DNA from 2 places in the Endozoicomonas sp. ALE010 genome. Region 1 is predicted to be linked to the other one. Evidence: riboswitches for the same ligand, from Rfam matches in the RefSeq annotation. Region 1 holds a riboswitch; the other holds the start of a gene.
What was found. A riboswitch is a leader RNA that binds a small molecule or an ion and turns the genes downstream of it on or off. The one in region 1 is predicted to bind thiamine pyrophosphate.
Positions count from the first base shown of each region.

Region 1 (5,482 bases):
TCCCATACATCAGACCCTGGCAGTGAACAGGGGCCAGCGGTTACCTACTGGATGAATAAGCTGCAGCATCTCGACGGTCCGCCACTGTTTGTCACGCTGAATCCCCAGCAGGAGCCGGCCACCGATCTGATTCATGGTTGCTACCTGTATGACCACCCCGTGTTTGATCGCGCCGCGATCGAAGCCCAGGAGAAAATCTGGAAGCTCCAGGGCAGAAACCGTACCTGGTATTGCGGTGCATGGATGGGCTATGGCTTCCATGAAGATGGACTACAGTCCGGCCTGGCTGTCGCAGAGAGCCTTGGAGGCATTCGCCGCCCCTGGCAGGTCAAAGGGGAAAATGACCGGCTCCATCGTCCGGATCTGTTTGGCCGCAGCTTTTTTGACCCGGGTGTTGACAGCACGCAACTTGAATCCTCTGAGCCTCGGCAGCAGGAATCTTGAGAATGGAGTCTTCCTCAGGTTCTTCTATTTATGTTGGCGAGCTGATGCACCACCGGTTCAAACCGAAGAAACATCGGTTCTCTTATCAGGTGGCTTCCTGGTTGCTGGATCTGGACACCATTGAGGCGCTGGATCAGCAGCTCTCCCTGTTTTCCCTTAACCGGTTTAATGTTGTGTCTTTTTACCCCCGTGATCATGGTGATGGTTCAGAGACACCGTTGCGGGAACAGATCAACCGGTTGCTTCACGACTATAATATTGAGACACCGGATAACGTCAGCTTACTTTGTTATCCACGGATGTTTGGCTACACCTTTAACCCATTGGCGGTGTACTTTTGCTATCGGGATCAACAGCTGACCGCCATCGTCTATGAAGTCAGCAATACCTTTGGCGAAAGGCATTCCTATGTGGCGGCCGTCGAGTCTGGAGAGCAGCCTGAAAAGCAGTCGGACGATCAACGACTGATAGCGCATAGCAGGCAGATTGTTCAACCAACCCTTCAACAACAGGCCGATAAAGCACTGCATGTTTCCCCTTTCTTTCCCATGGACTGCTATTACCATTTCCGGATCCAGCCCCCCAAAGAGAAGGTTACTCTCGCCATTAACCTGAACGATGCCAGCGGCAAGCTGTTCACTGCCGTGTTCAAAGGGCTGCGCAAAACCATCACCGATCGTTTTATCGTAAAACAGACCATGCTGCTGCCACTGCAAACCATGAAAGTCATGGCGGCCATCCATTGGGAAGCCTTGCGGCTCTGGCTAAAGGGCATATCGATTTACTCACACACGCCAAGACATTTCTTTTTCAGCCATACCCGTGCAGAAACGCGAAAAGCAAAAGAAAAAAATTTTGCGACCTACGCCGCGATGAACGGTGAGAAAGCAAAATATTTTTCACAAAACAATACAGCGAACAGGGGGAAGAAACCATGAACTCAACCAGCTCCACGGAGATCACCAGCAAACCCTGGTTCCCTGCGCTGAGAAATGTACTCTCCTGGCTGGAAAAACGATTGGTCAAGGCGGGGGTGAGCAGAATTGAGCTGCGCATTGATGGCAACGAAAGTGTGATGGTGGGGCAGTTCCGGTCAGGTACACCCATCCCCTGTCTGCATATCCATAATCCGGTGGGGTTAATCCAGCAAGGCAGCCAGGGGTTACTGGGCTGGTCAGAGTCGTTTATTAATGGCGACTGGAGCTCTCCGGACCTGAAAGCGCTGACCGACTGGGCCATGGCCAATGAAGACAATCTGCAGGAGGTGATGACTGCCAACTGGTTCAGCAATCTGTTTAACCGGGTGTTGCACAAAATACGCCGTAACAGTCGCTCCGGCAGCCGTCGCAATATTGCCGCGCATTATGACCTGGGCAACGACTTTTACCAGCTATGGCTTGACCCGACCATGACCTATTCAAGCGCCCTCTATTTTGATGAGCATGAGGACCTGGAAACCGCACAGGGCAATAAGTACAACACCATTATCGACTGGCTTGAGCTTCGTCCGGGGCATTCCGTGCTTGAGATAGGCTGTGGCTGGGGCGGCTTTGCCCGGGCGCTGAATCAGCGGCACCAGGGCGCATACAAAGGGATAACACTGTCGCAGGAACAGCTGGCCTATGCGCAACAGATGTCGGACAACCAGTCCCATCAGTTCAGTCTTACGGATTACCGGGATATCCATGAGCAGTATGATCGTATCGTTTCCATCGAAATGATTGAGGCCGTGGGTGAAGAGCACTGGCCGGTCTATTTTGAAAAACTGTACCGCAGCCTGAAACCCGGAGGTTCCGCCGTTATCCAGGCCATTCTGATTGACGACGCCCGTTTCGAGGAGTATCGCCGCGGTGTTGACTTTATTCAGCGCTACATCTTCCCTGGCGGTATGTTGCCCTGTGACAGGGTGATGCAAGAGCAGGCCAAAAAGGCCGGTTTGGCCATAACCAATACCCTCTCTTTCGGTCTCGACTATGCAAGAACGCTGGATGAATGGAAACGGCTTTTTCTTTCGGCCTGGCCTGCCATTGAACAGCTCGGATTTGATCAGCGCTTTAAACGCCTGTGGCAATTTTACCTGGATTACTGCACGACCGGTTTCCAATTCAGGAGTATTGATGTTTGCCTCTACAAACTCACCAAACCTGTGTCAGGGGAGGCCGCATCATGCGAGTCGCGTTAACAACAATAAAAGATTGGACGTCGGGACGGGCCTGGCTCCTGACCCTACTGTTTATGCTGACGGGGTGCTCAGCCATGAATATTGAAGATTATGCAGCTAGTGAACCAAGTCTGAAAATTGAACACTACTTTGCCGGGGAAACCGTTGCCTGGGGCATGTTTCAGGACCGGTTCGGCAATGTTCAACAGCGGTTCAAGGTGTTGATGACCGGAGAAGTCAAAGACGGTGTACTGACTCTGGATGAACGCTTCATCTATTCCGATGGTAACGAGTCAACCCGTATCTGGAAGGTCAACATTATGGGTGACGGACAGTACCTGGGAACCGCCGGAGATGTCGTTGGCCAGGCCATTGGTCGCAGTGCCGGCAATGCCTTTAACTTCAAATACCAGATGCGTCTGCCCATCCGTGGCCGGGAGTGGGTGGTGACCTTTGATGACTGGATGTTCCTGCAAGAAGATGGCGTTTTACTGAATGTCGCCACCATGAGCAAATGGGGGATCAAGCTGGGTACGTTGACGGTCGCCTTTGAAAAACCCGGGCCAGAAGAAAAACCATAAAGGCAGCAGATATGAATTCTACTCAGGATACAGCGCCTTCTAATGCTCCGGTGGTCTGGATCACCGGAGCCAGCCAGGGCATTGGCGAAGCCGTTGCCATTGCCCTGGCCCGGGAAGGAATGACCGTAGCGGCCAGTGCCCGAAATGAGGATCGGCTGGCAGCACTGGCCAGGCAATCAGAGGAACTGCCGGGCAGGATCGTTCCCTATCCGCTGGATGTGACGGATCAAACGGCCGTAAATGAGACGGTCAACAAAATCATTGATCATCATGGTGCCGTTGACCAGGCGATTTTAAATGCCGGTACCTATATCGCTTCACCTGCTGCGGAGTTTACCAGCAATGTAGTGCGCCAACAGATGGAGCTGAATCTGATGGGTGTCTGCCACTGCCTTGAGCCACTGATCGCTGCCATGAAAAAACAGGGTAAAGGGGTGATTGCCATTAATGCGTCGCTGGCAGGCTATCGAGGCCTGCCCAAAGCAGCAGGCTATGGTGCCAGCAAGGCGGCGTTAATCAATATGGCGGAATCCCTGAACTCAGAGCTCTGGCAAGAGGGTATTGATATCAAAGTGATCAACCCGGGTTTTGTCAAAACACCATTGACCAGCAAGAACCGGTTCCCCATGCCTTTTCTGATGGAGGTGGATAAAGCGGCGGAGGTCATCGTCAAAGGGATGAAGGGGCGGCAGTTCGAGATTCGCTTCCCGCGCATGTTTGCCGCCATCCTGGGGCTTCTGCGTCACCTGCCCTACTCGCTTTATTTCTGGTTGGTCCGTAAGACCGGATAAGCACCAATTCACTCAATCGCTGGACAGCCTTTGGCAAACCCCCTAGACTCCGCCGGTGTTGGTTGGGGTGTTCTGCCAGTGATGGCAGAACTGAGATACACCCATTGAACCTGAACCAGATAATGCTGGCGTAGGAAACCGACGGGTCTGAGAACTGCTAAACCCCTTATGTACTGACCATCGTGCATGCCTGTTAATCAATGCAGTTTATTGCCCCGACAGGAGCCGCAACACCCCGCCCGTTGTTCCCGCCAGTCCTAATGATATGGAGTTTCTCTTGTGGAGCGGCGCGAGCTTATGTCTTCTACACCCATCGCATTGACCATTGCCGGTTCTGACAGTGGCGGTGGTGCCGGCATTCAGGCAGACCTGAAAACCTTCTCAGCCCTTGGTGCCTACGGCTGCAGTGTGATCACTGCGCTGACCGCACAGAACACGGTGGGTGTTCAGGGTATTTTTGATGTCTCACCCGCCTTTGTCCGGGAGCAGCTGGACTCGGTCTTTTCCGACCTGAACATTTCTGCCGCCAAGGTGGGCATGCTGAGCCAGCCTGAAGTGATTGATGCGGTTGCCCGCGCGGTCAGTGATTACCAGCCGAAATACCTGGTGGTTGACCCGGTGATGGTGGCCACCAGCGGTGATGTTCTGCTTCAGGAAGCCGCCATCGATAACCTGCGTCGCAAACTGATTCCCAAAGCCACCCTGATTACCCCCAACCTGCCGGAAGCAGCGGTTCTGCTGAACTGCCCCCGACCTGAGTCAATGGCAGCCATGGTCGCCATGATTGACCCGTTGATGGCCCTGGGAGCCAGTGCAGTATTGCTGAAAGGCGGCCACCTTACCTCAGACCAGGGCAATAATCAGGCTGTTGATCTGTTCCATGACGGTAACACCCTGCACCAACTTGAGTCTCCCTGGGTGGCAACCCGAAATACCCATGGGACAGGCTGTACACTGTCGTCTGCTGTCACCGCCTTGCTGGCCAGGGATTACCCTTTGATCGACGCCGTGCGCTCTGCCAAGGAGTACATTGCCGGTGCCATTGGCCATGCTGACCATTTGAACATCGGTTCTGGCCATGGCCCGGTCCATCACTTTTACCGAACCTGGTCATAGAGAATACCGCAACGCATGTTTGATGTGATTATCCGCCGGGCCAGCCTGAGATTTGGCAACCACTGTGTTTTTACCGACCTCAACCTGACCCTTAAAGGCGGCCAGTGGACCTGCCTTCTGGGCGGCAGCGGGGTGGGCAAAACCAGTCTGCTGCGTCTGATTGCCGGTCTGCCTGCGGGCGAGACAACGGGGGAAGTGGTTTGTCAGGACGGCTTTTCGGTTCATCACCGAATCGCCTGGATGGCGCAGCAGGACCTGCTGCTGCCCTGGTTTTCGGTACTGGACAATATCACCCTGGGGCAGCGCCTGCGCCGCAATCTGACCGATGTGTTCACCCGTCGTCCACTCTTGTCAGCCGAGGTTCGGGACCAGGCCATGTCCATTCTGGA
Region 1 covers NZ_JBLYNV010000014.1:57,478-62,959, forward strand. Annotated here, with positions in the region: gene ACO6UY_RS08380 (NAD(P)/FAD-dependent oxidoreductase) at 1-444, shown strand, start outside; gene ACO6UY_RS08385 (DUF1365 domain-containing protein) at 447-1,382, shown strand; gene ACO6UY_RS08390 (class I SAM-dependent methyltransferase) at 1,379-2,626, shown strand; gene ACO6UY_RS08395 (DUF3833 domain-containing protein) at 2,611-3,186, shown strand; gene ACO6UY_RS08400 (SDR family NAD(P)-dependent oxidoreductase) at 3,198-3,977, shown strand; TPP riboswitch at 4,031-4,131, shown strand; gene thiD (bifunctional hydroxymethylpyrimidine kinase/phosphomethylpyrimidine kinase) at 4,275-5,093, shown strand; gene ACO6UY_RS08410 (ABC transporter ATP-binding protein) at 5,109-5,482, shown strand, end outside.

Region 2 (5,482 bases), on a different contig from region 1:
CAACGTACAGACATGCTGATGGTCGAACCAAAGGGGTTATCCCAGGCTCTGCCCCGCCGACCACGGCCGCTGGTCTGATATTCTGCCAGACACACCTCTTTTATTAACGGGCTGGCAACAGGAATCTCTCTGACCAGATCATTGGTGGATGCTGTTTTCAAACAGGTGTGGACCGCCACCGACTCTCTGGCGGATGGGGCCAGGGCATTGAGAATACGTTCACTATCCAGCAACTCAACTCCCGGGTGCAGCCGGTACCCCCGGCCTTTGACTGAATCAATTTGCAGGCCGAGCGTTTCCAGCATTTTCAGTTTTTTCCAGATCGCAGCGCGACTGATCCCCAGCGCCCTGCCCAGCGCTTCACCGGAGTGGAAACCGCCATCAGCCAGAAGTTCTAATACCTTTTCCATTTATAGGAAATCCACATACCTGTCAGGAAACTGAATATTATATCAGGCCAGAGCATTAAGCGGACCCAATGCCTGATAGCTTCTCCCGGGAACTCTGCTCTATACTGCACTTTCTCCAACAAAAACAGATGGATCAGGGAAACCGCCGATGAGCATTTTCAAGTCCCACATCACCCGGATGAGCGCCTATTCTCCGCCACTTGAAGGCAGAAACCCTCATCACAATCTGCTGTTGGACTTTAATGAGAGAACGCTGCCCGTCAGTGAGCATGTCAAACAGGCACTGATTGACTATATCAATGATGATCGTCTGCAGGTGTACCCATCCTATGGCGACCTGACCCGGAAAATCGCTGACTATGCAGGCGTCGATGAACCCCAGGTCATGATCACTAATGGTTCTGACCAGGGCATTGATATTATTATCCGTGCGGCCTGTACAGAAGGTGATGACATCATCATCCCCGGCCCAACCTTCGCGATGTACCACCAGTGCGCCAATATTGAAAAGCTGAACATTATTGAGCCTGACTATACGCGGGAAACCGGCTTTCCGGTTAACGCAGTATTGGACGCCATCACCGCAAAAACCCGGCTGATTGTCATCGCCAACCCGAACAACCCCAGCGGCACGCAAATCCAGCGTGAAGATATTCTGACCATTGCCAGGTCCGCACCCAATACCGCCCTGCTGGTTGATGAATGCTACTTTGAATACTCTCAGGCCACCGTGGCGGATGCGGTTATGGCATACCCGAATATTCTGGTCACACGCACCTTCTCTAAAACCTGGGGCCTGCCTTCCATTCGCCTGGGCTATGTGATCAGCCACCCTGACAACATCCGGGCGCTGCTGAATATCCGTGGCCCTTATGATGTTAACCAGTTTGCTGCCGTGGCCATCAATGCCGCCCTGGACCATCCGGAGTATACCCGTCAGTACGTCAGGGAAGTTATGGAGTCATCCAAGCCCTTGTTTGAGCATTTCCTTGATCAACAGGCCATTCCCTATTGGCCCAGTGCGGCCAATTTCATCTGGGCATTTCCGGATAATCCTGAGGTCATTGAGCTGCACCTGCGCAGCCATGGCATCCTTGTTCGCCCAAAGTCTGACCAGACTGGGCGAAAGGGTCTGAGAATAACACTGGGTGATATTGCCCAGACCCGGCAGCTGATCGAGAGGATTCAGGAGGGGCTTTCCATTGCCGGAGCCGCTTGACTGGCTAAGGGCGCTTTACTGGCTAAGGGCTCTTTATTGGCTGAAGGCTCTTCCAACTCCCGCACATCATGCGTCATGCGCATTGGGCAGAAGTTTGGTCCGCACATGGAACAGAAACCCGCATCCTTGGCGCTGTCCTGAGGGAGGGTTTCGTCGTGGTAGGCTTTTGCGGTATCCGGATCCAGGGCCAGGTTAAACTGGTCCTCCCAGCGGAACTCAAAACGGGCACGGGACAGCGCATCATCCCTTAGTTGTGCCCCCGGATGACCTTTGGCGACATCTGCCGCATGGGCAGCAATTTTGTAGGCGATCAATCCCTGTTTCACATCCTCACGATTGGGCAGGCCAAGGTGCTCTTTTGGTGTCACATAACAGAGCATTGCACAACCAAACCAGCCAATCATCGCTGCACCGATCCCGGAAGTAATATGGTCATAGCCGGGGGCGATATCCGTCGTCAGTGGACCCAGCGTGTAAAAGGGTGCCTCGTGGCAATACTCCAGCTGTTTATCCATATTTTCCTGAATCAGGTGCATCGGTATATGCCCGGGGCCTTCAATCATCACCTGCACATCATGTGCCCAGGCTTTCTTTGTCAGTTCACCCAACGTTTTCAGTTCGGCAAACTGTGCCGCATCGTTGGCATCAGCCACCGATCCCGGGCGCAGCCCATCCCCTAATGAAAGCGTAATGTCGTATGCCTTGCATATCTCGCAGATCTCATCAAAGTGTTCATAGAGGAAGTTTTCGCTGTCATGCATTTCACACCACTGCCCGAGAATCCCACCGCCCCTGGAAACAATACCGGTCACCCGATCAGTGGTCAGTTTCACATGGTCTCTCAGCGTTCCGGCATGAATGGTGAAATAATCTACCCCCTGCTCTGCCTGCTCAATCAAGGTGTCCTTCATCACCTCCCAATTAAGATCCGCTACCTTGCCGTTTACTTTCTCCAGTGTTTGATAAATAGGCACGGTGCCAATCGGTACCGGTGAGTTTCTGATAATCCACTCCCGGGTTTCATGGATATGTTTACCGGTGGAAAGATCCATCACCGTATCGGCCCCCCAGCGGGTTGCCCAGAGCAGTTTTTCAACTTCTTCCTCTATGGTAGACGTCACCGGTGAATTACCAATATTGGCATTAACCTTCACCAGAAAGTTACGGCCGATAATCATTGGCTCTGCTTCGGGATGGTTAATATTCGCGGGTATCACCGCACGACCGGTTGCCACCTCCTGACGAACAAATTCGGGGGTTATCTTTGCTTCAGGCCTTCCCATGTTTTCCCTGATGGCGATATATTCCATCTCCGGTGTGATTATTCCCTGCCTGGCATAATGGAGCTGAGTCACATTTCTTCCAGACAGGGCACATCTGACGGGGGCAGATGACTGAAAGCGCACCGGCTCAACCTGAATATCCTGTTTTCGTCGCAATGCATAGGTTGAAGACTGGGCACTCAACTCTTCTGAGTCTTCTCGTGCCCGTATCCATTCTGAACGGATAGGCGGCAGGCCCTTAAGCAGATCCAGGCAGTATTCCGGATCAGTATAAGGACCGGATGTGTCGTACACCCGAACGGCAGATTCAGTGGATAACTTACTGTACTCTCCGTGTCTCTGCCCAATGGTTATTTCCCGCAGGCCCACACGAATATCATGGCGGCTGCCGGGAAGGTAAATTTTCCGTGAAGCAGGAAATGAACGACAGGCTTCTACCAGAAGTGACTGACTGTCAGCAATTGGAGCACGCATCTGAATACCCTGAAGTTGAGAGTTACCGACCATGAATATCCCTTATCTATTGTTATTGGTATGGCTTGCCGGTGTCTCAGGCCAGAGAAAAGGAATAGACGGTTTTTGCTAGCTTGACTCGTCAAGGTTAGCAAGAAGCTGCTTGATTTAAAGCAAAACAATGCTTTGAGATATTAAAGGCATGATTGGCCAAAAGCGTGATCAGCCATCCACCAGATAGCAACCCGGTACTCTCTTCTCTTGTTCCCTTCGCAGGTATTACCCTGAGCAGGTTCAACGAATTTGCTGCACATATATCCGATAAAATGCAGCGATCTCAGCTTTCGCACTCCGACAAGATGGGAAGATTATAAAGGCACCCTCACTGAAAAAGTAGTACCGGGTCAGGAATAATCCCCTTCCAGCTCTTTAAGCAACTTGCCCATATATTCCCTGAGGTAATCCGAATTCCGCTCTGCCATTCTGCGTCCGGCGGACGTCTGCATGGTGTCAGACAGCTTCAGCAACTTCACCTGGAAATGATCCAGCGCGTATTCACGATCATCAAGGGCCCGGTGCTCAGCCAGTGGGTCTTCGGGGTCGAACATTTTTCGCCGCAGCAGGCCCGATGTATAAAAAACCCGGGCCAGCCCGATAGCTCCCAGAGCCTCCATCCGATCAGCATCCTGAACCACTTTGGCTTCAATGGTTTCGGGCGCAATGCCCGCAGAATAGCTGTGACTGGCCACCGAGTGACAGACGTTATCAATCAACTCAGCAGGAAACCCCATATCCTCAAGGCAGGTTCTGGTCTTTATGGCAGCCAGCGAAGAGGCCCTGGACCTCTCAGGATGATCTTTTGGCAACACCACAATATCGTGAAAGTAGCAGGCAGCGAGAACCACCAGTGGATTCACAGACACCTGCTCCAGATCCATGATCTGCTGCGCCGTTTTCCAGACCCGCTGAAAATGGGAAAAGTCATGGGAGTGGTCATCATGGTCGTGGTGCATGGATTGTAGCCAGACGATAATTTTCTGCTCCCAGGTACTCAGGGTGTCGCTGCTGCTATTGCTCATGAGTTCAAAAAGACTGTAAGTGGAGGGATAAATTTAAATGAATGAAATTATTTAAAGTGATTGTACTGTGGCTGCGGAATATTTTCAGCGCATGATTTATATCGGTGACTGTATGCGGTAACGGGCAACCGTACAGGTACTCCACCCCTCAAAGCGATCAAGTGTCATCCCCAGTTGTTGCATAACGCCCTGGGCAAACTCATTAGTGGGGGTTGTATAAGAAATAATCTCTTCCATACCCAGCTGGTTAAAGCCGAATTGAGTCACTGCCTCAACAGCTTCCAGCACCAGCCCCTGTCCGCGGTAAGCGGGTAAAAAGCGCCAGCTCATCTCAATATGCTTGCCATAGGGAGAAAAGCCACAATAGCCAATTAGCTGGTTATTCTCTTTGAATACCACCGCCCAGCGCGACCACCCCCATTTATCCAGTTCCGCCTGGTAGCGCCACAACTCGGTTTCTGCAAGGCTTGCGGGCTCTGTGGCCATGGCATCTGAGGCACCGGGAGGTGTTTCGCCCAGTAAGGCGGAGTACGCATCGATATCCTGTAACTGCCAGGTACGAAGTATCAGACGGGGCGTATCAGTAACAATCAGCACGGTAAAATAGTCTCCAGAAACTTTGCTCCAACAAAATAATTACTCCGCCATTTGGACAGTTAGATGATCTGAAAGTTCTCATTAATCAGATGACCCGATGAATACAACTGACTGATTTATTGATACTAATATCAAGAAAAACAACTGCCTTCGTCAGACCAGAGAATGCCAATAGATCATCAGGCAAAACCTGAACCCAGACCACCTGATGATCAGGCAAAAGCGAAGAGAGCCTGAAACTGCAACCTTTTACGAGCAGATGTTGATTTCACAGGCTGTGCAACTTCTTTCCCTATATTAGTGTGCGCAGATTGTCAAAAGTTCCCTGATTCTATAAACCGGAAACGGATGGCTAAATCCGGGCTCCATGCCTCCGCTATCGAAAGCAGCCTAAGTAGTTGGCCAAATGGAATCGTATATTTCTGGCTAAGTGGGCAGTTG
Region 2 covers NZ_JBLYNV010000057.1:2,775-8,256, forward strand. Annotated here, with positions in the region: gene birA (bifunctional biotin--[acetyl-CoA-carboxylase] ligase/biotin operon repressor BirA) at 1-410, opposite strand, end outside; gene ACO6UY_RS19225 (pyridoxal phosphate-dependent aminotransferase) at 559-1,629, shown strand; gene thiC (phosphomethylpyrimidine synthase ThiC) at 1,596-3,419, opposite strand; TPP riboswitch at 3,614-3,729, opposite strand; gene ACO6UY_RS19235 (phosphohydrolase) at 3,770-4,444, opposite strand; gene ACO6UY_RS19240 (GNAT family N-acetyltransferase) at 4,541-5,041, opposite strand.
Region 2: another riboswitch for thiamine pyrophosphate. It lies ahead of thiC (phosphomethylpyrimidine synthase ThiC); the one in region 1 lies ahead of thiD (bifunctional hydroxymethylpyrimidine kinase/phosphomethylpyrimidine kinase).